2 regions of the Bradyrhizobium sp. P3_C3 genome follow, and region 2 is predicted to be linked to the other one. Evidence: riboswitches for the same ligand, from Rfam matches in the RefSeq annotation. Region 2 holds a riboswitch; the other holds the start of a gene.
The links. A riboswitch is a leader RNA that binds a small molecule or an ion and turns the genes downstream of it on or off. The one in region 2 is predicted to bind cobalamin.
Positions count from the first base shown of each region.

Region 1: linked by a shared signal. The riboswitch ahead of AC1DW2_RS08125 (TonB-dependent receptor) and the one ahead of AC1DW2_RS09485 (TonB-dependent receptor) in region 2 are both predicted to bind cobalamin.

Region 1 is NZ_JBFUGY010000005.1:119,078-126,720, forward strand. It holds gene AC1DW2_RS08105 (efflux RND transporter permease subunit) at 1-1,519, opposite strand, end outside; gene AC1DW2_RS08110 (efflux RND transporter periplasmic adaptor subunit) at 1,516-2,949, opposite strand; gene AC1DW2_RS08115 (FixH family protein) at 3,034-3,426, opposite strand; gene AC1DW2_RS08120 (hypothetical protein) at 3,529-3,894, opposite strand; cobalamin riboswitch at 4,125-4,332, shown strand; gene AC1DW2_RS08125 (TonB-dependent receptor) at 4,533-6,881, shown strand; gene AC1DW2_RS08130 (GFA family protein) at 7,020-7,427, shown strand; gene AC1DW2_RS08135 (Cj0069 family protein) at 7,588-7,643, shown strand, end outside.
Region 2 is NZ_JBFUGY010000006.1:141,013-148,655, reverse strand. It holds gene cobT (nicotinate-nucleotide--dimethylbenzimidazole phosphoribosyltransferase) at 1-1,037, shown strand, start outside; gene AC1DW2_RS09490 (histidine phosphatase family protein) at 1,044-1,616, opposite strand; cobalamin riboswitch at 1,688-1,889, shown strand; gene AC1DW2_RS09485 (TonB-dependent receptor) at 2,005-4,377, shown strand; gene AC1DW2_RS09480 (PepSY domain-containing protein) at 4,390-5,811, shown strand; partial or broken gene AC1DW2_RS09475 (maleate cis-trans isomerase family protein) at 5,934-6,673, shown strand; gene hydA (dihydropyrimidinase) at 6,686-7,643, shown strand, end outside.

The sequences.
Region 1 (7,643 bases), on a different contig from region 2:
TGATGACGTTCCTGCTCTCCGGGACGATCCTGCCGCGGACGAAGATCACCATCAGCGCCGGCACCAGGGTGACGGACAGCAAGGCCGCGGCGGCCATGGAGAAGGTTTTCGTGAACGCCAGCGGACTGAACAATCGGCCCTCCTGCGATTCCAGCGTGAAGATCGGCATGAACGACACGGTGATGATCAACAGGCTGAAGAAGAGCGCGGGGCCGACCTCGGATGCTGCGTCGATCAGAACCTGCACGCGCGACTGATCGGGCCTCGCCCGTTCGAGGTGCTTGTGTGCGTTCTCGATCATGACGATGGCGGCGTCCACCATGGCGCCGATCGCAATCGCGATGCCGCCGAGGCTCATGATGTTCGATCCCAGCCCGAGCAGCTTCATGGCGCCAAACGCCATCAACACGCCGACCGGCAACATCAGGATCGCGACGAGTGCGCTGCGGACATGCAGAAGGAACACGATGCAGACGAGCCCGACGACGATGCTCTCCTCGAACAGGGTATGCTTGAGGGTATCGATGGCCGCGTAGATCAGGTTCGACCGGTCGTAGACCGGCACGATCTCGACCGATTTCGGCAGGCTGCTCGCGATCTCCCTGAAGCGCTTCTTGACGTTTTCGATGACGTCGAGGGCGTTGACGCCGAACCGCTGCAGCACGATGCCGCTTGCGACCTCGCCCTCGCCGTTCAATTCGGCGATGCCGCGCCGCTCGTCGGGCCCGAGCTCGACGTTGGCGACGTCCCGCAGGAGCACCGGGGTGCCGTTGCTCGTCTTCAGCACGATGTTGCCGAGATCGTTGATGCTCTTGATGTAGCCCTTGCCGCGGATGACGTATTCGAACTCGGAGAGCTCGACGGTGCGGCCGCCGACGTCGGCGTTGCTGGCGCGGATCGCCTCACGTATTTTTTGCATGCTGATGCCGCGGTCGCGCATCCGCTGCGGGTCGAGGACCACGTTGTACTGCTTGACGAAGCCGCCGACGCTGGCGACCTCGGCGACGCCTTCGGCCTTGGCCAGCGCGAACTTCAGATTCCAGTCCTGGATCGTGCGCGTGTCCGCAAGGTTCAATTCCTTCGATATGACGGCGTATTGGTAGACCCAGCCGACACCGGTGGCGTCAGGCCCGATGGTCGGGGTCACGCCGGCGGGAAGCCTGGACGCCGCGCCGTTCAGGAATTCCATGACGCGCGACCGCGCCCAATAGATGTCGGTGCCGTCCTCGAAGATCACATAGACGAAGGAGACGCCAAAGAACGAGAAGCCGCGTACGACCTTCGATTTCGGCACGGTGAGCATCGCCGTCGTCAGCGGATAGGTGACCTGATCCTCGATCACCTGCGGCGCCTGGCCGGGATACTCGGTGTAGACGATGACCTGCGTATCCGAGAGGTCCGGGATCGCATCCAGCGGAAGGTGAACCAGGGCATAGAGGCCGGCGGCAGCCGCGAAGCCGGTCCCGAACAGCACGAGCAGCAGATTGCGCGCCGACCAGGCGATGATGCGGGCGATCATTTGTGATCTCCCGTTGCATCGCCAGGGCCGGCGTCGGTGGCCTGGGATGCCGCCTCGCCAAACCCCTTCAGCGCCGCCTTCAGGTTGCTTTCCGCATCGATAAGGAAGTTGGCGGAGGTCACCACCGCCTCGCCGTCCGCGAGACCCTGGCGCACCTCGACATAGCCGCCGCCGCGACGGCCGAGCTTGACTTCCCGCGGCTCGAAACGCCCTTCCCCCTTGTCGACGAGCACGGCCTGCCGGCTGCCGGTGTCGAGCACCGCGCTGTCCTGTATCGCCAGGACGGGCGCGGCATCGGCCGTGTCGATGTCGGCATCGACGTACATGTCGGGCAGCAGCACCGCGTCCGGATTGGCGAGCTCGATCCTGATGCGAACGGTGCGCGTGTCGCGGTTCACCTGCGGATAGACGACGGCGATTGTCCCGGTGAAGGTCCGGCCGGGGAAACTGCGCGCGCGCACCGCGACTGACTGCCCCACCGCGATGTTGCCGAGATCGCGCTCGGCCACGTCGACCAGCGCCCAGACCACCGAGGTGTCCGCGATCCGGAACAGAACGTCGCCGGGATTGGCCCGCATCCCTTCGATCGCATTGCGTTCGAGCACGACCCCGTCGCGCGGTGCAGACCAGCGTATGGCGACGGGCGCGGTGTGCGTCTTGTCCATCTCCGCAATGACGGACTCGGGAACGTCGAGATTGACCAGCCGCTGTCGCGAGCCGCGGCCGTACATCTCGACACCGCCGACCGTCTTGGAGGTGATCGTCGCGAGATATTCCGCCGCCGCGGACGCCACCGCCGAACTGTAGATTTCCATCAGCGGCTGGCCGGCCTTCACGCGCGTGCCAGTGGTCACGTCGGCGACCTTCTGCACGAAGCTTTCGGCGCGCATCGCGATCACCGACACGCGGCGTTCATCGAGCTGGATCGTGCCGGGCGCCTTCACCGAGACCCGGATCGAGCGCCGCGCGACGGGCTCGGACTTCACGCCCGCGCGCTGGATCTTGCCGGGCGACAGCTTCACTGTGCCGTCGTCGGTATCGTCGCCTTCGTAAACGGCGACATAGTCCATCCCCATCGGATCCTTCTTTGGGACGGTCGATGTATCGGGCAGCCCCATGGGATTGCGGTAGTAGAGGATCTTTCGCGGCGACGCCGCCTGCGCCTTCGGGGGCGCCGGCGCGACGGCCGCTCCGTCGTCGTCGTAGACCGGCAGATAGTCCCGCCCGCGGTCGTCCTTCTTCGGACCAGCAGACCAGAGCGGCGCACCGCTTGGATCGCGGTAGTAGAGCGGCGTTCGCTCCGCGGCAGCCGCAGCCGATGATATGTCGGCCTCAGCGAGCCAGCCCGCACCGTTCGAATGCCAGTAGTAGCCGGCCAGGACCAGGCCGCCGCCCAGCGCAAGTGCCGTCAGGAGACGCAGCGTTTTCATATGGTGTTTCCGCGCGCCCGGGAGCGCGCGTCCGTGTGAAGGAAAAAGGGGAATGTCGGGCGCTGCCGGGCAGCGCCCGAACGCTCACTTGACCACCGTGACGATCACCTTGCCGGTGACGGTCTCCGGTTCGCCCTGCACCTTCACGGACAGCGTCATCTGGTAGTGTCCAGCCATCGGCAGGTCCGTCTTGAAGGCGTACACACCCGGCTCCCTGGACGGCAGCGGCGCGACCGCCGATTCCATCTCGGCCATCCCGTCCGGGGCCATGTCGAGGCGGCTTTTGAAGATGACTGCGTCCGGTATCGGCTTGCCGGTCTGCTTGTTCGTCAGGCGAACGGCGAGCGTGACGTCTTCGCCCTTCTTCATCTGCGGAGTGACGGGCTCGAAGGCGTAGTCGCCCGCGCCCGCCATCGCGGCGGAAGCGGCAAGCGAAAGGGTGGCGGCGAGAGCCGCGGTGCTGATTTTGGAAAGCATTGTCCTGTCCTCATGAATTGATCTTTCGCCGTGGCGCGTGAAGCGCGCACGTCAGTCGTCGTCGCGAGCAGGCACGCCGCTCGCGTCTCGGGCTTTGCGAGATCAGATTCGAGGAGGTCGGAAAGGAGGACTGCCGCCGCGGAAGGAAACGACCTGATCCGGGGGAATAGCCATCGTGCTGGCCATGACGGCGAGACGTTCGAACGCCATGGGCCTGACATCACCAAGCGCGATGATCCCGCCAACGCAGCAGAAGCCCATCCCGCACTTGTAGCCGCCGCTATGGGAGCCCGTTCCCTTCATGTCGGGACAACAATCGTCCATCGACATGTCGGCGTCGCCGCTCATGTGCATGGCCGTCTGCATGCCATCCGACGACATTGCGAGGTTCGCCGCGGACACGCCAACCGGCAGCATCGCCAGGGATATGGCGATGGCGACTGCCAGGATGGTACGGACGAACTGCATCAATATCGACTTACCTTGTCGGGCCGGAACTCGGCCTCAGTAGCATATTCGGACACCAAAGGCAGTCATTGATCGTGGTCAAGCGTCCGTTACCCAGGCTCGCACGGAGGCCGGGTTGGACGTTTCGACGCAGCCCTAGGACTATCGTGCAAAACAGCAACACAAGGCCACCATCGACCGACCGGCCCGTCGAACAGCCCGCGCGGATGTTGACGCGCTCATCCCCTGATGCCAGTTTCGTGATCGGTAGTGTCCGCAAGGACTCTTCAAGGGAATGCGGTGCGTCCACCTCAGTGGGCAATTCCGCGGCTGCCCCCGCAACTGTAGGCGGATAGCCGACGACCAAACGAACCACTGGAGCCCCGCTTGGGCCTCTGGGAAGGTGGTCGAAGGCGATGACCCGCGAGCCAGGAAACCTGCTACCAGCCATGGTCACGCGCGAACGCATTGGGCGGGGTGCCCTGATGTCGGACAAGTAGCCGGTGCATCCGCCGCCTGGGGCGAAGGTGGATGACTAAGGCAACCGCGGTGACGGTTTGTTTGCGTCGCCGCAGAGCGTTGTCGTGCAAAATCTTCATTTCCGTGCTGGCGCAAGGCCAGCGTTATCGCGTGCTTTCCTGATTACTCTGCTCTCGTCGGTGTCCTTGTCGTCCGCGGCGCTCGCGCAAAGCGCGACGCAGGACAACCGCTCCCGGGAGGTCGGTCCGGTGATCGTGTCGCCGCCTGCGCCGCGACAGGCTCCTGCCGTCAGCCCGGGCACTCAGAAGCAGCGCGCGGCCCGGCGCGCCGCGGGACGCAATCGTGGCGCCCCTGCTGTCGCCGTTCCGGCCGCGCAAGCTCCGAGCGGCCCGGTGCAGACGCCGCTCAACACGGCAGCCGTCACCGACGTCGGCTCCCGGCTCGGCATCACGGCGCGCGAGATGCCGGCGACCGTCGAGGTCATCAGTCAGCGGACGATGCAGGACCTGGGCATCCGGACCACGACCGACGTCGCCAAGGCTGCAGTCGGCGTCACCGGCGGCGATGCGCCCGGCGCGCCCGCCATCTTCTCGATGCGTGGCTTTTCCGGCGACCAGATCTCCACGCTCTACAACGGCATCCCGATCGGGCCGTCGACCATGACCGGCCGTCCCATGGACGTGGCTGGCCTCCAGCAGGTCGAGATCATCAAGGGACCGGACTCGCTGGTGGCGGGCCTCGGTGCGACCGGCGGCGCCATCAACTACGTGAACAAGGCGCCGCACACCGGACCAATCGTCAACGACGCCTTCACCTCCTACGATTCCTTCAACGGCTATCGCGCCGGTTACGGATCGGGCGGCAGCACGCTGATCAACGGCCTCGACTACCGCTTCGACATCAGCCATTTCAACAACAAGGGCTTTATCGACGACACCTATTCGAAGCTCAGCAACGTCTCGGGCCAGCTGAACTATCGCGTCAACGAGAACCTGAGGATCTGGGGCGCGACCGAATACAGGCAGGACAACGACCGCTTCTACTGGGGGACGCCGCTGGTGCCGGCGAACGCGCCGGGCATCGTGCCGACGTATGGCGTCGTCTCCGGCCTCTGGAGCAACTATTACCTCGGCGGCGGCACGCCGGTCCCGGTCACCATCGACGCGCGCACGCTGACCACGAACTACAACGTGCTCGACAATCACAGCGGCGCCAACGAGCTCTGGCTGCGCAGCGGCTTTCAATGGGACATCACCAACAACATCTCGCTGAAGAGCCAGGTCTATGGCTATGACGCCCACCGGCACTGGTTCAACAACGAGATCTCGTCGTTTGACCAGACCGTAGGCAATTTCGCAGGCGCGCAGAGCATCTACCGCGAGCGCCTGGCGCTCGATCACGCACAGCGACTCTACGGCAACATCACCGACCTCACCGTCAATTCCAATCTCGGCGGAATGGACAATCGCTTCGTCGCCACCGTGGCGGCGAGCAGCAACCAGTTCAACGTCTCGCAGGACACGCTGTTCTTCAATGACTACGTCGACCTCCTCAATCCGGACCGCGGCCTCTACGGCCCGCGCAGCGACGAGAAGATCTACACCCATCTCGACACCGCCTCGCTGTCGTTCGAGGACCGGCTCAAGCTGACCTCGACCTTCGCGCTGATCGGCGGCATCCGTTTTGAGAATATCGAGCTGTCGCGGACCCGCTTCGACGAGAATGGCCTCCTGAAAGCCAGCTATCCTTTCTCGAAGACGTTCAATCCGGTCACCGGACGCATCGGCTACACCTGGGACATCGCGCCCGGCGTGATGCTTTACAGCCAGTACGCGACGGCAGCCGACCCGACGGTGGCGAACATCTTCATCCTCAGGCCCACGACGCCGCTGCTGCTCACGACGTCGCGAACCTACGAGACCGGCGTGAAGCTGCTGTCGGCCGACAAGCGCGCGGAGGCCACGTTCTCGGCCTTCGACATCGAGCGCAAGAACGTCTACGTCCCCGAAAGCGGCATCCTCTTCAACGTCGCCGGCAAGATGGCCTCCAAGGGCGTCGAGATCGCCGCCGCGGTCAATCCGGTCGCAGGCCTGAAACTGTGGGGCAACGTCGCCTTCGTGCAGTCGCGCTTCATCGACTTCACCTATGTCGACGGCAATGGCGACTTCCAGTCCTATTCGGGCAAGACGCCGCCCAACGTTCCGAACTTCATCGCCAACGCCGGCGCCTCCTATCGCTTCGACACGAAGCTGCCGGTGGAGATCGGCGGCCTCGTCCGTCACGTCGGCGACCGCTTCAACTTCCAGGACAATCTGGTCACGATGGACGCCTACACGATCTTCGACGCGTTCGCGTTCGTCGATATTCCAAAAGCCTATTTCCCGGGCGTCGACCAGACCCGGATCAGCTTTCGCGTGAGGAACCTAACCAACAAGCTCTACGCGGCCTGGGGCGATCCGGGTTACACCGACCAGATCATCCTGGGCGCGCCGCGCAGCTACGAGGTCGCGGCTTCGTTCAAGTGGTAGTCGCGGATCACCTCGCCCGCGCCGTGGCAGGAGTTGTCACGCGACAGTAGGACGCAATCGCAAATCGATTGCGCCGTTGAAGCCGCAGGTCTCGAGAGCTATCGATCAACGAGACCTGTCTTCCATCGGGAGGAACGCATGAGCACCATCACCGGCGGTTGTCACTGCGGCGCGATCCGCTATCAGGTCGAGGGCGAAGCGATCGTGCACGCGCTGTGTCACTGCCGCGATTGCAGGCTTCACGCGGGCGCTCCCGTCGTCGGCTGGACGATGTACGCGGACGATGCCGTCAAGGTGACCAAGGGCGAGCCCAAGGTCTACAGCTCCTCGGAACATGCGCGGCGGCACTTTTGCGGCGACTGCGGAACCGGCCTGTTTTATGTCAATGCCGACATGTTGCCCGGGGTCATCGACGTCCAGAGCGCGACCTACGACGATCCCGACGCCGTACCGGCGACGATGCACATCCAGGTCGCAGAGCGCCTTCGATGGATGGAGCGCGCGCACGAACTGCCGACATTCGACCGCTATCCTCCGCCACCGTAGCGGCGCGCGCGAAGCGTTCGCCGTCTCGATGGAACCGCACAAACACCATCTTGCAACGGCCGGACGATCTCACGTAGATTGATCGGCGTGGGGACGAAGCAGACTCCCCGTGAGACCTCGGTCCAAGCTCTGCGCAGCACGCCATTCGTGGAGCTTGCGCATGGATACCGAACGCCATCCTCCTGTCCGCCATACCGTTGCCATCCTCTCCCGCGG
Region 2 (7,643 bases):
TCACCCGGAAATGCCCAGATGTCTCCGCTGTCCATCGCGAGGTGGCGCTCGCGCGGCAGGCGCAACTCACAAAACCGGCCGGCGCGCTCGGCCGGCTGGAGCAGCTTGCGGTCGAGCTTGCGGGCCTGCAAGCGACCGAGCAGCCGCGCGCCGCGCGGGTGCCGATCATCGTCTTCGCCGGCGATCACGGCATCGTCGCGCAGGGCGTGTCGGCCTATCCGCAAGGAGTGACCATCGCGATGATGGCGAATTTTGCCTCGGGCGGTGCCGCGATCTCGGTGCTGGCGCGTGAGCTTGGCTCAAACCTTGAGGTCGTCGACGCCGGTACGCTGGCGCAGGAGGAGATGGCCGGAATCGTCACCGACAAGCCGCGCCGGGGCACGCGCGACTTCAGCGTGGAAGCCGCGCTCACCCCCACGGAGCTGGCATTCGCCTTCGAAGCCGGTCAGCGCGCAGTCGCGCGCGCGGCAGCCGGCAGGCCCGATCTTCTGATCTTCGGCGAGATGGGCATCGGCAATACCACGACGTCGGCCGCGATTGCGGCGAGCCTGCTCGGCATCAGTGCCGAGGAGATCGCGGGCAGCGGTACCGGCGTCGACGCGGCCGGCCGCGCGCACAAGGCGGGTGTGATCGATGCGGCGATTGCGCATCACGGCATTGCGGGCGCTTCGCCGGAAAAAATCCTGTGCGCCGTCGGCGGCCTCGAAATCGCGGCGATTTGCGGCGCCATCATTGCGGCTGCGCAAGCCCGCATTCCCGTGTTGATCGATGGCTTCATCGTATCGGTGGCGGCGCTGGCGGCGGTGCGGCTGAACCCGTCGTGCCAGCCATTCCTGCTGCCGTCGCATCAATCGGCGGAGCAGGGGCATCGGCTGGTGCTGCGTGCGCTGAACGTGCAGCCGTTGATCAGCCTCGATCTCAGGCTCGGCGAAGGATCGGGTGCGGCCATCGCGCTGCCGCTGGTGCGGCTCGCGTGCAGCCTTCACAACGGCATGGCGACCTTCGCGCAGGCCAATGTACCGGATCGCCCGGCCTGACCCGGCTCAAGCCGCGCGCTGATTGACCGCGACGACGCGCCAGCCGGTGGCGAGCCGGTCGATCCGGGTCAGTGAAAACGGATCGATCACGAAGCGCAGGGCCGCTTGTGGTGTCAGGTCCAGCGCAATGCAGAGTGCGGCGCGGATGGTGCCGGAATGGACGACGAGCGTTGCTGAGCCGGCGCCGATTTGCGCGAGACCCAGCCGCACACGCGCGACCTGATCCTCAAAGCTTTCGCCGCCCGGCGGCCGCGCGTGCGCCGGATCGCTCCAGAACTGCGCATAGGCCTCGCCGCCGGTCGCGGCGAGCCCGTCATGCCGCCGGCCGGTCCAGTCGCCAAAATCCTGCTCGCCAAATTCGGGCACCAACGCGGGTTCGAGTCCCAGCGCGCGCGCCGTCTCAACCGTGCGTCGCGCCGGGCTCGCAAAGCTCGCAGCATCTGGCGGGAGCCTCTGCCGCAACGCCTCCAGTTGCACGCGATCGCCGAGATCGGCGGGCGCGTCGGCCGCGTGGATCGTCCCTTTGACGCCGTCGACGGGCGCATGCCGTATCAGCCAGAGGAAGGTCTCGCCTTCCATGCCTATCTCCAAGGAAGTTGGTCGCTGTGGTAATAACGTCGTACCGGCACATTGACTCTGTCTTGTTGGTAATCCTAGATGGCTTTGACGGTTTCCCCGAGTGGGGATGAAAAGGGAATGCGGTGCGGGGATTTTGTCCCCAATGCCGCGGCTGCCCCCGCAACTGTAAGCGGCGAATCTTGCGTCACGAGCCACTGGGTATCTCGGTCCCGGGAAGGCGATGCAAGGTACTGACCCGCGAGCCAGGAGACCTGCCGTCAGCCGTGGTCACACGCGAAGATGTCGGTCGGGGAGTACAGACATTCGGCTTCATCGGAAGGCTCAAAGGCCGGAGGTGGGACCTGGTTCGCTGTGACGTGCCACTGACGTCATACCGAGGTCCCGAACTGTGTCTTCCATTCGTCTTGTACGACCGCGTTGCTTCCTGCTCGCTTCCGCCGCGCTTACTTCATTYGCAGTCGCCGATCTGCCCGCAGCGCTGGCGCAGCAGGCCCGCGAGCCGCTGCCGCCGGTCGAGGTGTCGCCCGCCCAATCCCGCAAACCGGCAAAGCCGGCGGCCCGGGACGCGCAGAGCCCACGCCGCGCAGCATCGCGCAGGCCAGCGGCCGCATCGGCCGCGGCCAAGCCCGTCGTGCCGACCGCGGCGGCGCAGACGCCGCTCAACACCAATGTGGTTGCCGAGAGCGCCTCGCGCCTCGGCCTGACCGTGCAGGAGACACCCGCGACCGTCGAAGTCATCTCGGCCGAGACCATGCGGGAGCAGGGCTATCGCACCGTGTCGGAGGTTGCGCAGGGCGCGGTCGGTGTCACCTCCGGCGACAATCCGGCCGAGCCCGCGGCTTTCTCCATGCGTGGCTTCACCAACAGCCAGATCAACATGCTCTACAACGGCATCAAGATCGGTCCGCAGAACATGACCTCGCGGATCACGGATACGGCCAATCTCGCAGCCGTGGAATTTTTGAAAGGCCCGGCCTCGCTGATGTCGGGCGAAGGTGCCGCCGGTGGCGCAATCAACTTGATCACGAAGCAGCCACACACCGGGCCGATCCGGAATGAAGCCGACTTTTCCTGGGATTCGCTCAACTCGTTCGGCGTCCATTACGGCTCGGGCGGCAGCACCAATTTGCAGGGGCTCGACTACCGCTTCGACATCAGCCGCGCCTCGCTCAATGGCTTTGCCGACGACACCAATACCAAGACGCTGGATGTGTCTGGCCAGCTCAATTACCGCATCTCCGACAGTCTCAAGATCTGGGGCGCGATCGAGTACCGGGAAGATCGCTCGAAGGCCTATTGGGGCGCACCGCTGGTACCGATCGCCTTCAGCGGTTCGCATGCGACGAGCGGCATTGTTTCGGGTAATTACGTCTCGAACTTCAACAAAACGAATCTCGGTGCGATCACGATCGACGATCGTACCTTCAACACCAATTACAACGTTCTCGACAACCGCAACGTGGCACAAGAGGTGTGGCTGCGCGGCGGCTTCGAACTGAAGCTGGCGCCTGACCTGACGCTGAAGAGCCAAGCCTATGCCTATGGCGCGGAGCGTACCTGGTTCAACAACGAGATCGAGGCTTTCAATGCCAGTACGGGCCTGCCCAACTCGAACATGGTCGATCGCGAGCGCTTCTATGTTGCACATAGCCAACGCCTTGTCGGCAACATTACCGACCTGATTTGGGACGCTAATATCGCAGGCTTCGACAACCGCCTGGTCACGACACTTTCGTCCAGCTATCTCGATTTCGTCAGGCCGGGCGCGGCCAACTTCCCGGACGATTACGTCTCGCTCGTCAATCCCGACCGTGGCCTTTACGGCCTGCTCACGACGCAGCAGCAGACCGCGCGCATCGACAACGAGGCGCTGTCGTTCGAGGACCGGGTGAAGCTCACGCGAACCTTCGCGCTGGTCGGCGGCCTCCGCGTCGAGCATATCGGGCTTGACCGCAACTCGACCGACGCCGCCGGGCTGGAAAAGGCGAACTTCCCGTTCTCGAAGTCCTGGGTCCCGACGACGGGGCGCATTGGCTATACCTGGGACGCCGTTCCCGGCCTGACCTTCTTCAGTCAGTACGCGACCGGTGCTGATGTCTCAGCCAACAACATCTTCCTGCTTGGGCCAGCCCAGCCGCTCGACCTGACGACCTCGCGCACCTATGAGACGGGCGTCAAGCATCTGTTGTGGAACAACAGGGCGGAATGGTCGTTCTCGGCCTACGATATCCAGCGCAAGAACGTCTATGCGGCGGCTGGCGGCATGCAGCTCAACATCGCGGGACGGCAGGAGTCGAAGGGCGTCGAGCTCGCTGCGGCCATCCGGCCGATCGAGCCCCTGCGGCTCTGGGGCAACATCGCCTATGTCGATGCGCGCTACGCCGACTACAATTTCGTCGGCGGTTCGTTCTCCGGCAACACGCCGCCGAACGTGCCGCGTGTCGTGGCCAATGCCGGTGCGTCGTACCGGTTCTTCACGCCCTGGCCGGTGGAGCTCGGCATCACGGGCCGCTATGTCGGCGACCGCTACAACACCGATGCCAACGTCGTGACGATGAAGGCCTACACCGTCGCCGACGTCTACGCCTTCGTCGACATCCCGAAGACGGTGTTCAACGCGGTCGACCAGGCCCGTCTGGGCTTCCGCGTGCGCAACATCACCGACAAGCGCTACGCGATCTGGGGCGATCCGTTCTATCCCGACCAGATCCTGCTCGGTGCGCCCAGGACCTATGAGCTCTCGGCCGCGTTCAAATGGTAGGGCGCTGACCACATGATGAACGCGATCGTGCTGCTGCATCGCTGGCTCGGGATCGCGTTCTGCCTGCTGTTCGCGATGTGGTTCGCGAGCGGAATCGTGATGCACTTCGTCCCGTTTCCGTCGTTGACGGAAGCGGAACGTTTTTCCGGGCTCGCGCCGGTGGCTGGCGGAGAGGTGAGGATTGCGGTCGCGGATGCCGTCGCCGCGAGCGGGGTCGCGGACGCCACGCGCGTTCGCCTGGTCCAGCGGAGCGACGGGCCGGTCTATGTCGTGTCGGACCCGTCGCGTGTGCGCGCGGTCCATGCCTCCGACGGACGGGATGCATCGGTGACGTCCGTCGACGTCGCGGTCGGTATCGCGCGGGATCATGCCCGGCAACGCGGGCTCGATGCCGCGCGGGCGGCGATGACTTCGGGCGCGGATTATGATCAATGGAGCGTACCCAACGGCTTTGATCGACACCGGCCTCTGTTGCGCGTCGCTCTTGGCGATGCGGCCGGAACCGAGGTCTATGTCTCCTCGCGCACCGGCGAAGTCGTGCTGGATACGACCCGCAGCGAGCGCGGGTGGAATTTGGCCGGCAGCGTCCTGCACTGGATCTATCCGACGGTCCTGAGGAGCAACTGGTCCCTTTGGGATCAGGTGGTCTCGACATTGTCGCTGGTGGCTTTTATCGCCGCGACGCTCGGCGCGGTGCTCGGAATTACCAGGATCAGGATTCGAGGGCGTCGGGTCTCGTCGCCTTATCGCGGCTGGCACGCACTGCATCACATCATTGGTCTCGTCGCGACCGTTTTCGTACTGACCTGGAGTTTCAGTGGCTGGCTCTCGATGGATCACGGCCGGCTGTTCTCGCGCGGGGAGCTGACCCCGACCGAAGCAGGCGTGGTGTATGCCGCGCCGGACTGGACGACGGCCCCACCGGTCGGTCAGCCATCGGCTAGCGAAGTCGAATGGTTCGACGTCAACGGTGTTGTCTACCGGCGCGACCGGATCGGCCTCGCCAGTCAGACCTTAACCAAAACGGAGGAGGCGAGCCGCAGCCGGCAGCTGGCATTCCTCGGCGAGAAGGATGTCCATGACCTGACGACGCGCCTTGCGCCGGGTTGCGGCGCCCCGTCCGTTCTAGCCGACAATGACGACTATCTCGCGCACTCGGCTGTCCCCGGAGCGCCCGTCTATCGCTCCCGATGCGGCGACCTCTGGTTCGACATCGACGGTGCCGACGGCCGCGTGCTGCAAAGACTGGATGCCTCGCGGCGCGCCCATCGCTGGTTCTATAGCGCGCTTCACACGCTCGATTTTCCCGTTCTCATGGCGCATCCGCGTCTGCGCGATATCCTGGTCGTCGGGCTCTGCTTGCTGGGGCTGGCATTTTCTGTCACCGGCATCGTCATCGGCTGGCGGCGCTTGCGGTCGACCTTCGCGGCTTGAGCTGCGTATCGAACAAATCATATGCGCCATGCAAATTGCGGGTTGCGCGGGCGATGGCAGGCGCGGATGATCGTCCGAGGGGGGCGCCGCGGTGCGCTCTCTCAATGGGGCGATCGTGATCGATGTCAATTCAGCGCAAGCGTCTCGGCATGATGACCCCGTCGTCCAACTCGGTGCTGGAGCCCGTCACCAGTTCCATGCTGCATGGCGTGGCCGGCGTCACCGCTCATTTCTCGCGCTTCCGCGTTACCGAGATCGCGCTCGATGCCGCGGCGCTGAACCAGTTCGATGCCTCGGTGATGCTGCCGGCGGCGGATCTGCTGGCGGATGCCAGGGTCGATGCCATTGCCTGGAACGGCACGTCGGCAAGCTGGCTCGGTATCGGCCGCGACCGGAGCCTGTGCGAGGCGATCGCGGCGCGGACCGATGTCCCGGCGACGACCTCCACGCTCGCCTGTATAGACGCCGTCCGCGCGCTCGGCGCCGGACGCGTCGGCCTGGTCTCACCCTATACGGACGACGTGCAACGGCGGATCGGCGAAGTCTGGGCCGAGGAGGGGATCGCCCCTCATGCCGAGCGGCATCTCGGCCTGCGCGATAATTGTTCCTTCGGTGAGTCACGCCCGCGACGATCGCCGACATGATCCGCGCGGTCGCGGCGGACGGCGCCGATGCCGTCGTCATTCTCTGCACCAATCTCGACGGCGCCGCGCTGGCGGCCGCGCTCGAACGGGAGTTGGGCATCGCCGTGCTGGACTCGGTCGCGGTCACGCTGTGGCGGACGCTCGAACTCGCCGGTGGCGACATCGCGGCCCTTGCGGCGTGGGGCCGGATCTTCCAGACATCCGCGATCATCAAGTGACGGAGCCCTCCTGTGACGCAGCTCGATCTCGCCATTCGCGGCGGCACCATCGTGACGGCCAGCGACGAGTTTCGCGCCGATATCGGCATTCGCGACGGACGCATCGTCAACATCGCCGACCGCATTGAAGGTGCGGCGCGCGAGATCGACGCGACAGGTCTGCTGGCGCTGCCGGGCGGGATCGACAGCCACGTCCACATCTCCCAGGCCTCCGGACCCGATGTCGTGATGGCCGACGATTTTGCTTCGGCAACGCGCGCGGCGGCGGCCGGCGGCAACACCATGGTGCTGCCCTTCGCGCTCCAGGAGAAGGGGACGTCGCTGCGCACCTGCGTCGAGAACTACCGCAAGCTCGCCGAGGGCGAGTGCTACATCGACACCGCCTTCCACCTCATCATCTCCGACCCCACCGCAGTCGTGCTCGGGGAGCTGCCGGCTCTCGTCAAGGATGGCTACACTTCGTTCAAGGTGTTCATGACCTATGACGACCTCGTGCTCAGCGACAAGCAGTTGCTGGAAGTGTTCGACGTCGCGCGCCGCGAGGAGGCGCTGGTCATGGTCCATTGCGAGGGCTACGACGCGATCCGTTTCCTCACCGCCAAGCTCGAACGCGAGGGCCATATCGCGCCCTATTATCACGGCGTGTCGCGGCCGCAGGCCGTCGAGCGCGAGGCGACGCATCGCGCCATCAGCCATGCCGAGGTGATCGGCGTTCCCATCATGATCGTCCACGTCTCCGGGCGCGAGGCGATGGAGCAGGTGCGCTGGGCCCAGCAGCGCGGATTGCCGGTGCATGCCGAGACTTGTCCGCAATACATCACGCTGACGGCCGACGACATGAAAGGCCTGAACATGGACATGTCAGGCGCAAAGTATGTCTGCTCGCCGCCGCCGCGCGATGCCGAAAGCCAGCAGGCGATCTGGGAAGGCATCACCACCGGCGTGTTCCAAACCTTTTCGTCCGATCACT